3 regions of the Eubacterium sp. AM05-23 genome follow, and region 2 is predicted to be linked to each of the others. Evidence: riboswitches for the same ligand, from Rfam matches in the RefSeq annotation. Region 2 holds a riboswitch; each other region holds the start of a gene.

Region 1 (3,279 bases), on a different contig from region 2:
GACCAGCAGAATAATACCCATGGCGATGGAAACCGCGTATTCGCCCATGTTATTGTTCATGGCAATGAAGGTGGTCATGACCCGCGTGTAGTTTTTAATGTTGCCCCCCACGATCATCACAGCGCCAACCTCAGATACAGCCCGTCCAAAGCCGGTGACCAGGGCGATCATGATGCTGGCCTTAAGCTCCCGGATCAGCAGGAAGAGAATATCCCCGCCGCCGGCCCCAAGGGTTTTTCCCATGGTCACCACAACCTGGCCGTTGACGGTAGTGTCGTTAAACACAATGCCCATGATAATCGGGGTGACGAGGATCACCTGGGCGATGATCATGGCAGTGGGTGTGTACATAAGCTTTAGATGCCCCAACGGACCGGATCGGGCCAGCACCAGTGAGGTGAACAGGCCGATGATGACCGGCGGAAAAGACATAAAGGTGTAAAGCAGCCGGGATACGATCCGCTTTCCCCTGAATTCCTTGATGCCAAGCAGGATGCCCAGGGGCACGCCGAGAACTGTGGAATAAATGGTGGAGGAGAAGGATACGTATAAAGAAAGCCCGACAATCTGGTAGATTTCCGGATCTCCGGAAATCAGCAGATGGAAAGCCTCAATGAAGCCGTTGATAATATAATCCATAAGAAACCTCGTCAGTCTGTCAATTCAAAATCAGCGCCCGAAGAACGGACGCTGATAAATTCTGGATTCAGTTAATGCTTATTTGCTGGCGTTTGGCACAAAGGTCGCTTCGCCGTTAATCTTGTAGTTTGAGATTTCCTGCTGTACGGCGTCGCTTAAAATCCATTCCTGGAATTTTTTTGCGCCGTCAGTGTTCAGCTCAGCGCTGACCTTGTCAGGATTGACGACGATAACGCCATACTGGTTATACAGGTTATCGTCCTTTTCGACAACAACCTCAAGATCCAGATTATCTTTCATGTTTAACCAGGTAGCGCGGTCAGACAGGGTGTAGGCTAATTTTTCATTGGCCATTTTCAGGGTGTCGCCCATGCCGGAACCGGATTCGATGTACCAGGGCTGTCCTGCCGGGGTAACGCCTGCCTTTTCCCACAGGCCCAGTTCTTTGGTGTGCGTACCGGATTTGTCGCCTCTGGATACAAATTCAGACTGGGTTTCAGCAATGGTCTGGAAAGCTTTTACCGCATCGTTTGGAGCGACTTCCTTCAGTTTGGCCGGGTCATCCTTGCTGCCCAGAACGATGAAGTCATTGTACATAACGTCAAAACGTTCAAGGCCGTAACCGTCTTTCACAAACTGTTCTTCCTGTGATTTGGCGTGAACCAGAAGAATATCCGCTTCACCGTTTTTGCCCATCTCAATGGCTTTACCGGTGCCAACTGCCACAACCTTTACGGCAATGCCGGTTTCTTCTTCAAACTTGGGCAGAAGCACATCCAGCAGACCGCTGTCCTGTGTGCTGGTGGTGGTGGCCATAATAATTTCACCGTTGGAGCCTGGCTCCAGCTTTTCGGTTTTAGCAGTATTGCTGCTGCATCCTGCCAGGCCGATAACCATGGTCAGAGTCAGCAGTGCTGCTAAGACCAGCGTCAATTTCTTTTTCATTTCTCTTCCTCCTTGATAATGAAAATTAAATATATAAAAGAATAATCTTCTATACCATTGTAATCTGTGAGGAGGAAATAAACGCAGTGCGCACGTTTATCATCTATCCTTCTCACAATGGAAAGCACAGCCGTTTCCCGCCGCACTCTATCGATTTTGAATCCATGGTTTGACTTTAGGATAAAAAATTCGGATAGATAAATCTGTAAAACGATTTCGATATGACTATTTTAACAGAAAATGGCGGAAAATTCAAGCGGCAGTACTAATTGACAAGGGCTGTCAGGCGTGCTAGGATTAATCTGTTGGAAAAACACAGGGATTAGAACAATATTGAGGAGTAAAAAATGAAGGAAATACATATTTGTATTGGCAGCGCCTGCCATGTCAAAGGTTCCTACCAGGTGGTGCAGCGCTTTAAGGAACTGGTGGCTGAACGGGGACTCGAGAATGAAGTAGAGCTGATGGGGACTTTCTGCCTGGACGCCTGCAGCGATGGGGTAGCAGTTAAGGTTGATGAGCATATTTATACGGTTAAGCCAGAGGGCGTTGACCAGCTGTTTGATCAGATAATGGAGGGAAACAATGGGTGTCATTAATTTCACGAAAGCAAGCTGCCGGAATTGCTACAAATGTATCCGATACTGCCCGGTAAAGGCCATTAAGCTGATGGATAACCAGGCCCAGATCGTTGAAGACCTGTGCATTGGCTGCGGCAACTGTTTTCGGATTTGTCCGCAAAATGCCAAATATGTGGCCAGCGATGTGGCCAGCATTAAGCAGTGGCTGGAGGAGGGACCCGTGGTTCTGAGCCTTGCGCCGTCATTTCCCGCCGGATTTAATACAGATGACCCGCTGCAGGTACTAAGCGGCCTCCGGGCTCTGGGATTCACAGTGATTGAGGAGACTGCCATTGGGGCAGAGCAGGTCTCAAAATACTATGCCAAGGATTACTGGGGGACAAAACGCCATGTGATCACGACCTCTTGCCCGACCGTTAACATGATGATTGAAAAATACTATCCTGATGTGGTGGAATACCTGAGCGAGGTGGTTTCTCCCATGACTGCTCACGGCATGATGCTGAAGGAAAAATACCCCAATGCCAAAATTGTGTTTGCGGGGCCCTGCATCTCTAAAAAAATGGAGGCCGTTGATTCGGCTAACCCGATTATTGACGGGGTGCTGACCTTTGATGAGCTGGATGTGTGGTTTAAGGAAGAAGGCATTGAGGTGTGCGATATGCCTGCAGGCAGCTTTGACGCGGCAGGCTGTAATGTCGCGCGGTTTTATCCGCTGGCCGGTGGTGTAGAAAAGACCAGCATACCAGGCGTGCAGGGCGTCCGGCGGGTCATAAAAATTGACGGCCTCAAAAACTGCCGTGATTTTCTGGATGATATCAGTAAGCTGGAGGGCCAGTACTGGATTGAGATGAACGCCTGTGTCGAGGGCTGTATCAACGGCCCGGGCAATACCCACAGCCCTCTGGTCAAGTATGAGCGGATCGAGCGCGTGACGGATTACATTAATAATAACGCCCGGAAAGACCCGGAAACGCCTGAACAGGTGCCGGATTTTGGTCGCGGCTTTTCATCTGAAAAGAAGAATCTCTTTGCGGGTGTGCCGGAGGAAGCCATTGAAGAAATCCTGCGGCAGACAGGTAAGTTTACCCCCAAGGATGAGCTGAATTGCGGT
Region 2 (3,279 bases):
GCGCGCCGATGAGTCCTGTCAAAACCGAAAGCGGAATTTCCAGAGAGGTGGCGGTCCGGGCGATGGTATCAATGAGAAGAAGAAAAATACCACCCATCAGCATGGTTACCGGGAGAGATTTAATATGGTCGGAGCCGGCCAGCATCCTTGCGAGATGGGGCATGATCAGCCCAATCCAGGCAATGGTTCCGCTGATACAGACCGCACTGGCTGTCAGCAGGCTGGCGATCAGGATGATGATCCATCGGATTTTTTTAACGTTAACCCCAAGGCTCTGGGCTTCAATATCGCCAAAGGAAAGGATGTTGATCCGAAAGGAGAGGCTCAGCAAGATAAACGCGCCAACAGCGAACACAGGCAGCACAGAAAGAATTTCATGAACCTTTATGGAGGCCAGACTGCCCATTTGCCAGAAAACAATGGCGGCGAGATCCGTATCATTTTCAGAAGTGAATTTCATAAGTCCAAGAATTGAGTCCATAAAGCCGCTGGTGATAATACCGGCAAGCACCAGAACAAGGTTGCTCTGGTTGCGCAGGAGCTTTGGAAAGGTCATGGTCATAAGCATGGCGATGATGCCGAAGGCAAAAGCAGACAGCTGACGCGCAAGCATACCGCCGCCCAGCAGGATTGAAAAAGCCGCGCCTACACAGGCGCCCTTGGAGACACCGAGCAAGTCCGGCGATACCAGTGGGTTTTTAAAAATGCCCTGATAGACCGCGCCGCAGAGTGAAAGCACCGCACCAATGCTGACTGCGGCAATGACACGGGGCAGCCGAATGACAAAAAAGACGTTTTCCATGGCCAGATTCCCCGGCTCGCCTGTCATTTTAGTCTGGATGGCATAAAGCATATCCTGAGGGTTAACTGTATAACGCCCAACGCAGCAGGCGATAACCATGAGCGAGAGCAATATGGTGCTCAGTACAATAATGAGATGTCGATGTTTTGTGTTCTTCATAGCAGATAAAATGAAAGGGCCGGCAGGCAATTGCACAGCCCGCCAGCCCGGAAGACTTCAATGCTTATTGAAGCCCAAGCTGTTCCTTGGTAAAGGTTTTGCCGTAGACCATCTGATAGAAGGCATCGACATCCTTCATAAAATCATCTGAGCTGTAAAGATCACCGTGAAGATTATTAGCTGCCCAGCAGACTCCCAGTACAGAGGAGGCGGTGGGGTAGTCCCACGGCTCCAGAGAGGATGGAAAGACATAAACGGCTTTATCCTGTACGGCTTTAATGCTGCTCCAGGCTGGGTCGTTCAGAAGATCGTCGGCCTTGTATTTAGCATAGGAGGGTATCCAGATAATATCGGGATTCCAGCCGACAATCTGTTCAATGCTCACATCGGCGAACTCCCCTTTTTTATCGACCCCGCTGACTGCGTTAGTACCGCCAGCCTTTTCGATAATATAGGTCTGAATCATGGCGTCGGGCGCAACGGTGAGAGGGCTGGAACCGCCTAAAAATAAAATGGACGGTTTTTCAGAGGCTGAACCCACCTTTTTGCTGACATCGGCGATTTTATCGTCGATAAAGGAAGTGATTTCTTCCGCGCGTTTGTCCTCACCCAGAGCCTTTCCGATAATTTTCAGAGAGTTGGTGACTGTGTCAAAGCTTTCATCATTGGGGAGAGCAACAACTGCCGGGACGTTGACTTCGGCGAACTGGTCGGCTTGATTGGCGAAACGTTCAGGCAGAATAGCGAGGTCTGCGCCCAACTCCATAACTGTTTCCATATTGATATCCTTGGCCTTACCGATTTGCGGCAGGTCGTCATATCCGTCGATTACTTCCTCGTACAGGCCACGGGCCATATCTTTATTTCCAAATCCGACAATGTATTTGCCACCGCCGCCAATGACAACCGCAGTATTTAAGGATGGATTGTGTGTTCCCACCACCTTCGTCGCTGGTGCAGGAAGCGTCACCTCGCGTCCGATGGCGTCTGTGACTTTAATCTCGCCGGATGCTTTGTCTGACGAGTCCTCCTGCTTTGGGCTGCAGGCAGTCATACTTAAAATTAAAGTAAGGACCAGAATCATGCACAGTAGTTTTTTTCTCATTTTTTTACTCCTTTTCAAATACAGAAGGTAAAGCCGTTTCCAACAGTACCCTATCGTGGCAAAACCATGAACAAATTATTTTGGGCAATCCGTTTTTAGGTTAAGTCCATCAGAGCTTGTTATATAAATTCATTATAGCACGGTTTGATAACGTTTTAAAGAAGAAAAATAAAACTCCCCGCTCCCTGTGACAGAAGCGGGGTTGCAGATGGATGATTTTTATTGAGGATTCACAAGCTCATCCAGCAGCTTAGGGAGCTTCGCTTCAATTTCCTCGTCTTTAAACTGACAGGTGCCGACAGCCTTATGGCCGCCACCGCCATATTTCAGCATTAAACTGCCAACGTCAATGTTGGAAGTCCGGTTTAAGACCGAATAACCAACAGCCACAGAACAGCCCAGACCACCTTTGCCGCTGACAATCCAGGCAGAAATATTCTGCTTTGGATACATACTGTAAATAAGAAAACGGTTCCCCGTATAAATAGGGTCGACGCCGCGCAGATCAGAGATGATGACATCGCCGTCGGTTCGGGTATATTTGTTTACCATTTCCTTAAACTTGGCGGTTTGCTCAAAATAAACTTCGATACGCTCCTGAACGTCGGAAAGGTTTAGAATCTCATCAGTGGACATGGTACGGCAGGCATCAATAAGTTTTTCCATCAGCTGGTAGTTGGAGATGGTAAAATTACGCCAGCGTCCAAGCCCGGTTCTGGGGTCCATCAGAAAACCGATCAATATCCAGCCTTCCGGGTTTTGAATTTCATCAATAGTCAAATTGCCAGAGTCCACCTTGTCGACGGCGGCCAGCATTTCATTGAAATGTGAAAAGCGTTCCTCACCGCCATAGTATTCGTAAATGATTCTCGCACAGGATGGCGTGATACGGCTTTCACCTTTATATTTGCCTTCAAGCTGATTGCGCTCAAACTCACTGGAATGATGGTCAAACCAAAGGCCGCAGCCCTCCACAAAAGGGACATTTGCCAGACAGTCATCTTCGTTGACCTCTACCAGGCCATCCTGCAAGTCTTTAGGATGGGCAAATTTCCAGTGGTCAATGATTCCGGCTTCCTTGAGCAGCGCGCCACAGACAAGGCCGTCGAAATCAGAACGGGTAATTAATCTCATAATATTAGCTCTCCCTCTCAGATATTATTATCATCAAACAGGTGTTTTATTGCCTGTATGTCAATTATAGTTGATAACA
Region 3 (3,279 bases), on a different contig from region 2:
TAATAAAAAAAGCACTTTTTCGCATCAGAAAGGGTGCTTTTATATAAAATTGAGAACGTCTTACGTCTTCGGTTTTATTTGTGCTATAATAAATGAGAAAATTTAAATGTTTACAGGAGAAAAGAAAAATGTTGATTGGAAAAAACATAACCATTGGGATTACGGCATGCACCCCGGTTGACCAGATTCCCGGGCTTATCCGGATGCTGCGAAATGAAAAAGCAGAGGTAAAGGTTATCCTGACCCCGAATGCCCTTAATTTTATTACGCCGCTTCCGCTGCGGCGCGCCTCAGGGAATCCGGTTGAAATCGACCAGTTTGAAGAGCCAAAGGTATGGGACCCTGACCACAAAACCTCAGACCAGTCTGATTTACTGTTGATTGCTCCGGCTTCAGCCAATACCATTGGCAAAGCGGCCAACGGCATCGCTGACAATTTACTGACTACGACTATTTTATCCACCACAGCCCCTATTGTGTTTGCCAATAATATCAATCCGATGATGTACGGCAAGCCCAGTGTACAGCGTAATATTCGGACTTTAAAAGAAGATGGATGTATTTTTGTTGAGAGTGAGGGAGACAGAGCACCCAACCGTATGCCGTCTAACGACCAGATTTTCAAAACGATCATTAAGGCGTTGGAGAAAATGACAGAAGTTTAAAAAATTGAAAAAGTAGGGTAAAAAATTGTCTTTAGTGGAAACTGTATGGACAATTTGAAAAAAAGGCGATAGAATTAAAAGGTAATTGTTTTCAAAGAAGACTTAATAAAGATCGAAAAAAACAGTGAAATGTGGTGAAATGATGAATGGTTTAGTAAACTGGGCGGCAATTTCAGAATTGAACCGCCCGGCAGCCAAGGCAGGCCCTATGGATACTGACCCTGCTAAAATGTGGGGTGCGGTTGCCCAAATGTATAATAAAATGGCGCAGCTGGAAAGAGAGTACACTCAGAATCAGCTGGATGCTATGATTATTACAGAGAAAGACACGGTATTAGACATAGGATGCGGACCTGGGAGGCTCTCAGTGCCGGTCGCCAGTATGGCTAAAAGTGTTACCAGCCTGGATGTGGCGCAGCAAATGCTTGAAAAGTGCAGGGAAAACGCCGACGCTGCCGGAGTGTCAAATCTGACCACCAGGCTTTTGAATTGGGATGATGTGAAGCCTGGCGAGAATGTCGAAAAGCACGATATTGTCATTGCGTCACGGACGACAGCCCTTGTCGATCTTATAAAGCTGAACGCATTGGCAAACAAGTATGTCTTTATTCTCTGCTGGACCAAAAGCCCCAGTTTGAAGGAAGTGCATGACGCTTTGTTTTATGGCGTGGACGATACATTGAAGCCCATGCCTCCAATGAACCGTCTTCTTGGATATAATGTGAATTTCAATCTGCTTTATGATATGGGTGTAAACCCAAATGTTAAAGTTGTGACAGATGGCTTCCACTGCGATTATGAAAGCCGGGAAGAGGCATATAATGATCTGAGAATCCTGCATCCGGTACCGGAGGACCGGGAAGAAATTTTCAGAAAAAACGTGGATAAGTGGCTTACGGATTTACCGGGAGGCGGTGTATCCTTCCGGCGAGAGACCGAGACCTACGTCATGTGGTGGAAACCGGGAAAACTGGAGTTGTAAAATTAAATATGCATTCGAGTCCACAGGCCTAAAGGAAGTCCCATGGCTGCGGACCGATGAGTGTAGGGGGAAACGCCTGCGCTTTCCGTATTTGAGAAGAATGCATTGAGCTGTTTGATACTAAACGGGCATATTCTTAAACGGGATATGCCCGTTTTGTATATATTAAATTATAGGGAAAGAAGGAGATGTGAGAAATGAAAAAATTTAAAAAAGCCCTATCTGTACTACTAGTGCTGGTACTTCTCAGCTTTACCGCAGCTGGCTGTTCACAAAATAACAGTGACACAGCGAAGTCGGACAATGCGGCGGGAGACCGCACCATTACCGATATGTCAGGTGCGGAGGTAACAGTTCCGGCAGAAGTGAAATCGGTCATTAACCTCTGGCCATCGAGCAATCAGATTATGATTGCGCTTGGAGCGCAGGACAAACAGACCGCCTACATGGCCACTTTGCAAAAACCAAGCTTTACCTGGATGCAGATCGTTAATCCAGCCATTATGGAAAAACAGACTGTTGGTGGAAATGGCGACGTGACCGCTGAAGAACTGTTAAACCTGAAGCCGGATCTGGTCATTACCTCCAGTGATGAGGATGCCGAAGCCTACCGCGCTGCCGGACTTAATGCTGCGTGTATGATGTTCAATAATTATGACGGTTTAAAAGAATCTGTCTTAAAAACCGGCGAGGCCCTGGGAACCAGTGAAAAGGAACGGGCAGACAAATATGTTGAATATCTGGAAAAAAACATTAAGCTGGTTCAGGACCGCTTAAAAGACGTAAAAGATGAAGACAAGCCAGTTGTACACTATGTCGATGGACAGAGCGGCACAAGCCCTTACAAAACCACCGGAAACGGTACAATGCAGGAAGAATGGCTGACTATGGCTGGTGGTAAATTATCCACTGATGGGATTCTTCAGGGAATGAGCAAGGAGATTACACCAGAGCAGTTCCTCAGTATTAACCCGGATGTAATCATTGTGGGCGGAACAGGACAGGCAGATGCCTATGACGCCCTGATGAGCGACGCCTCACTGGCAAACCTGAAAGCAGTTCAGGACGGTAAGGTTTACCGTAACCCACAGGGAACCTTCCAGTGGGACCGTTTTGGCTCTGAGTCTGCACTGCAGGTGCTTTGGGCAGCTAAAACCTTATACCCTGATAAATTTGAAGACATCGACATGAAGAAGGAAACCATTTCCTTCTACAAAGATTATTTAGGCTATGATCTTTCAGATGAATATGCGGATGCGATTTTAGCTGGCAAAAATGCTCCGGACGGACGCTAAGCCGGATTAAGGGGCATAAAGAAATAATGTGAAAGAATAAACAGTCAAAGCCGCCGATTGCCCGGCGGCTTTTTTGAAAATAAAAGGACAAAATTGTATGGCGAGAGATATAAAAGAAAATAGGGTGAAAAATCCGGAAGACAGGCCGCTGGGCTTGGTTTTGGCACTGGCAGCGATTATTGTTATCGCCCTTATTTTAACAGCACTGTGCGTAGGGCGTTATCATGTTCCGGTAATACAAGCTGTCAAAATACTGCTGTCACAGGTTTTTCCCATCACACCAACCTGGGATAAGACAATGTATGACGTCATTATCAATTTGAGACTGCCACGTGTG

What was found. Region 2 has a riboswitch for molybdenum cofactor ahead of DW091_RS16760 (ABC transporter substrate-binding protein). Riboswitches for the same ligand answer to the same signal wherever they lie in the genome.
Region 1: linked by a shared signal. The riboswitch ahead of DW091_RS04260 (substrate-binding domain-containing protein) and the one ahead of DW091_RS16760 (ABC transporter substrate-binding protein) in region 2 are both predicted to bind molybdenum cofactor.
Region 3: linked by a shared signal. The riboswitch ahead of DW091_RS01970 (ABC transporter substrate-binding protein) and the one ahead of DW091_RS16760 (ABC transporter substrate-binding protein) in region 2 are both predicted to bind molybdenum cofactor.

The regions. Positions count from the first base shown of each region.
Region 1 covers NZ_QUDF01000003.1:43,927-47,205, forward strand. Annotated here, with positions in the region: gene DW091_RS04255 (ABC transporter permease) at 1-639, opposite strand, end outside; gene DW091_RS04260 (substrate-binding domain-containing protein) at 718-1,584, opposite strand; molybdenum cofactor riboswitch at 1,674-1,791, opposite strand; gene DW091_RS04265 ((2Fe-2S) ferredoxin domain-containing protein) at 1,932-2,183, shown strand; gene DW091_RS04270 ([Fe-Fe] hydrogenase large subunit C-terminal domain-containing protein) at 2,170-3,279, shown strand, end outside.
Region 2 covers NZ_QUDF01000014.1:40,375-43,653, forward strand. Annotated here, with positions in the region: gene DW091_RS16755 (iron ABC transporter permease) at 1-961, opposite strand, end outside; gene DW091_RS16760 (ABC transporter substrate-binding protein) at 1,026-2,066, opposite strand; molybdenum cofactor riboswitch at 2,058-2,193, opposite strand; gene DW091_RS16765 (hypothetical protein) at 2,286-3,200, opposite strand.
Region 3 covers NZ_QUDF01000001.1:434,541-437,819, forward strand. Annotated here, with positions in the region: gene DW091_RS01960 (flavoprotein) at 129-665, shown strand; gene DW091_RS01965 (class I SAM-dependent methyltransferase) at 805-1,647, shown strand; molybdenum cofactor riboswitch at 1,648-1,765, shown strand; gene DW091_RS01970 (ABC transporter substrate-binding protein) at 1,845-2,942, shown strand; gene DW091_RS01975 (iron ABC transporter permease) at 3,067-3,279, shown strand, end outside.